One region of the Proteus hauseri genome, then DNA from elsewhere that is predicted to be linked to it. Evidence: predicted binding sites of a transcription regulator. Region 1 holds the regulator's gene; the other holds the start of a gene.
What was found. Region 1 encodes CRP, which controls carbon source genes, mostly activating them, when cyclic AMP is high. Its sites were predicted from a motif close to ATGTGANNNNNNTCACAT; they were not measured.

Region 2: PH4a_RS04355 (NupC/NupG family nucleoside CNT transporter) is a predicted target of CRP. The motif match lies at 1,181-1,198, and genes of this name have one in related genera.

Annotation. Positions count from the first base shown of each region.
Region 1 covers NZ_CP026364.1:1,239,238-1,242,456, reverse strand. The annotation lists gene argD (bifunctional acetylornithine/succinyldiaminopimelate transaminase) at 1-1,085, shown strand, start outside; gene crp (cAMP-activated global transcriptional regulator CRP) at 1,197-1,829, opposite strand; gene PH4a_RS05645 (OsmC family protein) at 2,141-2,548, shown strand; gene PH4a_RS05640 (phosphoribulokinase) at 2,640-3,219, opposite strand, start outside.
Region 2 covers NZ_CP026364.1:931,330-934,548, reverse strand. The annotation lists gene PH4a_RS04365 (patatin-like phospholipase family protein) at 1-212, shown strand, start outside; gene PH4a_RS04360 (TatD family hydrolase) at 209-1,003, shown strand; gene PH4a_RS04355 (NupC/NupG family nucleoside CNT transporter) at 1,358-2,659, shown strand; gene deoC (deoxyribose-phosphate aldolase) at 3,179-3,219, shown strand, end outside.

The DNA of each region.
Region 1 (3,219 bases):
TTGCTGGTGGGATTGCCGTATTAGCATTAGGGCACTGTCACCCAGCACTCAATCAAGCACTTAAAGAACAAAGTGAGCAGCTTTGGCATGTCAGTAATGTTTTTACTAATGAACCCGCATTGTGTTTGGCGCAAAAATTAATCGATAACACTTTTGCTGAACGTGTTTTTTTTGCGAATTCCGGTGCAGAAGCGAATGAAGCTGCATTTAAACTGGCTCGTCATTATGCAATAACGCGTCATAGTCCTTATAAAACCAAAATTATTGCCTTTCATCATGCTTTTCATGGGCGAACGTTATTTACGGTTTCAGTTGGTGGGCAACCTAAATATGCGGATGGTTTTGGTCCTAAACCTGCCGATATTGTTCATGTGCCTTTTAATGACCTAGAAGCGGTGAAAGCGGTAATGGATGATCATACATGTGCCGTTGTGCTAGAACCCGTTCAAGGTGAAGGCGGGGTTACACCAGCAACAGCTGAATTTATGAGAGGACTTCGAGAGCTGTGTGACAAACACCAAGCGTTATTAGTGCTTGATGAAGTACAAACGGGTATGGGGCGTACAGGCAAGCTATTTGCCTATATGAACTATGATGTTATGCCAGATATCATCACGACAGCAAAAGCATTAGGCAGTGGTTTTCCATTAAGTGCGATGCTGACAACGCAAGAGATTGCTTCTGTAATGGGTGTAGGGACTCATGGTACAACATATGGCGGTAATCCATTAGCATGTGCAGTTGGTAATGTAGCATTTGATTTAATTAATACACCCGCATTGCTTGATGGTGTGCAAATGCGTTATCAATGGATTGTTGACGAATTAACTGCAATCAACCAAAGCTACTCTGTATTTACACAAATTCGAGGTCAGGGTTTGTTAATTGGCGCTGAATTAGCGCCCAAATATGCAGGTAAGGCGAAAGTGCTATTAGGGCTTGCTGCGCAACATGGATTAATGATGTTAAATGCAGGTCCTGATGTAATGCGGTTTACACCGTCATTAATTATTACTCAAGAAGAGTTACAAGAAGGAATGGCGGCATTAAAAGTTGCAGTTGCCGAATTTGTTAAAATAAATTAATGCCTCTTTCCAACTAAAAAACCCCATCAAATCATGATGGGGTTTTATGCAGAAATCATTTTTAATAGCCCATTTTGGAAATGGGCTATTATTTGTTCTAGGTGACTAAACTTAGCGGGTGCCGTAAACGACGATAGTTTTACCGTGTGCAGAGATCAGATTTTGATCTTCCAGCATTTTTAAAATACGGCCTACCGTTTCGCGTGAACAACCTACAATCTGACCAATTTCCTGACGTGTAATTTTAATTTGCATGCCATCAGGGTGGGTCATTGCATCAGGTTGTTTTGCTAAGTTAAGTAAGGTTTGTGCAATACGTCCTGTTACATCAAGGAAAGCAAGGTTACCTACTTTTTCTGATGTTGTTTGCAGTCTATTCGCCATTTGGGCAGAAAGACGCATAAGAATATCAGGATTAACCTGAATTAATTGGCGGAATTTTTTATAGGAAATTTCTGCTACTTCACAGGCTGTTTTTGCTCTAACCCATGCACTACGTTCTTGATCTTCTTCAAATAATCCAAGTTCACCGATGAAATCCCCCTGATTTAGGTAGGAGAGGATCATTTCTTTTCCTTCTTCATCTTTAATAAGAACAGCTACGGAACCTTTAACAATATAATAAAGTGTTTCCGCTTTCTCACCTTGGTGGATCAGCGTGCTCTTGGATGGATATTTGTGAATATGGCAGTGAGACAAAAACCATTCAAGAGTCGGGTCTGTTTGCGGCTTGCCGAGAACCATTCGCGTTATCCTCTGTACGTTAAATGCAGCCTTTCAAAACGGATAGGTTCCCTTTTGAGACAGCATGCTTAAAAATCCTATCTTTACCGATTAACTTCCTGAGAACACGGAAAGTTAATATGGAATAGATTATAATAAATGAGAAAATAATGCATTGATCTTAACCACTATCATCAAGCAGATATTGTTTTTAGCACAGTTAACGCATTAAGTCTCGTTTTACGCAGTCAGCATAATAAACCTATTTGCTAATTGCCAGTTGAATTATGAGAATGTACTCTTTTAGTTTCTGTCTTATTGAGGATAAATAAATGGAAGCACGGGTTAAATGGGTTGAGGATTTATCTTTTCTAGGGGAGTCTTCTTCAGGCCATCAAATCATGATGGATGGTAATTCTGGCGATAAAGCGCCAAGTCCAATGGAAATGCTATTAATTGCAGCTGGTGGATGTAGTGCGATAGATGTCGTGAGTATTTTACGTAAAGGCCGTCACCAAGTGACTGATTGTGAAGTAAAATTAACTTCTAATCGTCGTGAAGAAGCGCCTCGTTTATTTACCGATATCAATTTACATTTTATTGTTTCTGGTAAAGAGCTTACGGATAAAATTGTTGAACGAGCTGTTCAATTATCGGCAGAAAAATATTGTTCGGTTTCTTTAATGTTGGGTAAAGCGGCAACTATTACTCATTCATTTGAAATAAAAGACTCTGAATAAATTTGATATTTTAAAATAGTTTTTAACTAATAAAATAATATCCCTTTTACCGATGGGATATTATTTTTTTACTAAATAGAAATAAGTCTATTTAACTAATTTTTTCACCATTTAATAATTTACTGACTAATGGCGCCATAATTAATTCCATTGCTAAACCTAATTTTCCACCAGGAACAACTATCGTATTTATTGTTGACATAAACGAACCATGTAACATAGCCAGCAGATAAGGAAAGTCAATATCGGTAAGGCCACGAAAGCGGATCACAATAAAGCTTTCATCTAAAGTCGGAATTGCTTTGGCTGAAAATGGATTTGAGGTATCAACAGTAGGCACACGCTGAAAGTTAATATGGGTACGAGAAAATTGAGGAATAATATAATTAATATAGTCATCCATTGAGCGAACGACCGAATCTTTTACGGCTTCTTGAGAATGGCCTCGTTCTGTTGTGTCACGAGTCAATTTTTGTATCCACTCAAGATTGACTATCGGGACAACACCCACCAGTAAATCGACATGTTGTGCAACATTGTGCTCTTGTGTGACAACGCCACCATGTAACCCTTCATAGAAAAGTACATCTGTTTTTTCAGGTAATGGTTCCCAAGGTGTGAAAGTACCTGGTAGCTGATTGTAAGGCGTTGCTTCGTCATAAGAGTGAAGG
Region 2 (3,219 bases), 310 kb from region 1:
TAAATCATGATTATCATGTTGGTCGCCGTTGTGGACGTTATTTTCTTGCGACGATAGGGCAACATTTTTCTCATAAAAAATTCAAACAGCACGATAAAAAACTCTTCAGCTTATTTGAAAATGAAGCAAAATCAGATAAAGCAGAAGAAGCACAGATTATTCAAAAAGGGACTCGAAGTGTGCATCCTGATGTACGGAGTATTCAAGAATGAATAAATTTATTGATACCCACTGCCATTTTGATTTTCCTCTCTTCCAACAAGACCTTACTCAGAGTTTGTCGTTGGCACATCTTGCTAATGTAGAAAAAATAATTATTCCCGCAGTTGCTCGTTGGAATTGGGATATTATCTCTGAATTATCAAATAAGTATCATCAATTATATGGCGCATTAGGATTACATCCTTTATATATCAATGAGCATACAGAACAGCATTTAATTGAATTAAAAGAACGATTAGAAACAGCTTCCTGTTGTGTTGCTGTGGGTGAGATTGGGTTAGATAATTATATGGCTGAACCTCAAACAAAAAAGCAGGAATTTTTTTTAATTAAACAACTTAAACTCGCTGCGCAATTCGATTTACCCGTTATTCTTCATTCACGTAAAAGTCATGACAAATTGCATGCACTGTTGCGTCGTTATGATGTGCCTCGTAAAGGGGTTATTCATGGTTTTGCAGGTAGTCAACAGCAAGCAGAAAAGTTTATTGAACTTGGCTATTTTATTGGTGTGGGTGGAACAATCACCTATGAACGAGCACAAAAAACACGTCGTGCAATTACCTCATTACCATTAGATAGATTATTGTTAGAAACTGATGCGCCCGATATGCCGGTAAGTGGATTTCAAGGCGAACCCAATCGACCTGAGCGTATTAAGCATGTCTTCTACCAACTTTGTGAACTACGTCGAGAAACACCAGAGGCTATTGCAAAGCAACTCTATTTGAATAGTCTACAATTATTTCGGTTAAAGGATGATATTGTCTCTTTGAATTGAATTTAAGCTGGATAACTTCCACTTAAATAGATTTTATCTTGTTGATTTAACTAATAAAATAAAATATCTTTACTTTTATATCCTGATAAATTATTGATTAACAATAAACCTATCTTGTTAATTAGATGATATTTTCCTTCTCGTAAAATTGTCTTTTATACTTTTCGTTCCCTTTTATTGTGATCTATATCTCATTTGTAACTTTTATGTTACTTTTTTCGAGCTTTAATTGTGATGGATATAGACGGTTCTTTTTCTGGACTGGGTATAATTATTTCGTAAAAGAGTCAGTAGGCTTGAATTCAAGTGTTACTGATAATCCATTAAATTTTTTAGGTGAACAGGGATCCTTCAATGCAACTCATTATGAGCTTGGTCGGAATGGTAACGTTAGTATTAATTGCCATTCTTTTTTCCAGCAATCGACGAGCTATTAGATTACGTACCGTTGGTGGCGCATTCCTTATTCAGATTGGCTTAGGGGCATTTGTTCTTTACTCTGAAGGAGGGCGTGAGGTACTTCTTGCGGTTTCTGATGCAGTTAAGAATGTTATTGATTACGGCAATAATGGGATGAGTTTCTTATTTGCTGGATTAGTATCAGATAAAATGTTTGAGCTATTTGGTAATGGCGGCTTTGTTTTTGCTTTACGTGTCTTACCGGTTATTGTTTTCTTCTCTTCATTAATCGCAGTACTGTATTACTTAGGCATTATGCAGATTGTGATTAAAATTCTTGGTGGCGGTTTACAAAAAGTTCTAGGAACTTCGCGTACCGAATCAATGTCAGCAACAGCAAATATTTTTGTTGGACAAACCGAAGCACCACTGGTTGTGCGTCCTTATATTGCGCGTATGACAACCTCTGAGTTATTTGCTGTAATGTGTGGTGGATTAGCTTCTGTTGCTGGTTCTGTACTTGCGGGTTATGCAAGTATGGGCGTGCCATTAGAATATTTGATAACTGCGTCGTTTATGGCTGCACCTGGTGGTTTATTATTTGCTAAATTACTGATCCCTGAAACTGAAACGCCTGACGATCAAAAAGATGCACTCGATAAAATGAGTGATGAAGAAAAACCAGCAAACATTATTGATGCAGCTGCGGCTGGTGCATCTTCAGGTTTACAGCTAGCACTTAACGTAGGTGCAATGCTATTAGCATTCGTTGCCTTAATTGCATTAGTCAATGGTATTCTTGGTGGTATCGGTGGTTGGTTCGGTTATGAGAATTTCTCATTAGAACTCGTTTTAGGTTGGGTATTTGCCCCGATAGCCTTCTTGATTGGTGTGCCTTGGAATGAAGCGACTATCGCGGGTTCTTTCATTGGTCAAAAATTAGTTATCAATGAGTTTTATGCTTATTCTGAGTTTAGTAAGTATCTTCAAGAAGATGCCAATGTATTGGCTTCTGGATTAATGGTACTTTCTGATCAAACTAAAGTAATCATCTCCTTTGCACTATGTGGTTTTGCCAACCTTTCTTCCGTTGCCGTATTATTAGGCGGATTGGGCGGTATGGCACCTAATCGCCGTAAAGATGTTGCTCGTTTAGGAATGAAAGCTGTACTTGCAGGTACGCTCTCTAACTTAATGAGTGCGACAATTGCTGGATTCTTCTTTGCATTAACCGCAATGGCTGTTGTTGCTGCGTAATTATTTTTCTGATTAAGAGCAGATAGGTTATTCATCTATCTGCTCTTTTATGTTTGTTTTCTAGTGTGATGTTAACTACTTTTATTATGAGAGATATTTCGCAGATTGTACTGAATATCGCCGATTAGTCTGTTGTTTTGTTTAGATTAAGATTTTTTTGCGTTATAACGACGACTTAATAGCGATATTCGAGTAACATTAAAGCAGAAAATAGCCAAATCGTGACTTCTATCACATTTTAATGTCATTGATTGCAAGTTGCATTTGATTAGTGTGATGTAAAGCACATCTAATTGTTCCTTAGCGTGTTCAAATAAGATGTGCTGAAACTTCATGGAATGGCGAAAGCTCAATGACGGGTCGCCGAAGTGAGCATAGCGCGGTGAGAAGGATCTCAGCTGTCGTTGTGGTGTTAAGCTGCAACAACATCTTCAAGGAACCAAGTCCGCTCGCCAACAAAATTAATCGCTAACCTTAAGCGTAGCCCAAAGGGCTTGAGAAACATCGTTGGAGAGTTTTATGACAGATTTAACCGCTGCAGCGCGCCTTGCGCTGTCTTT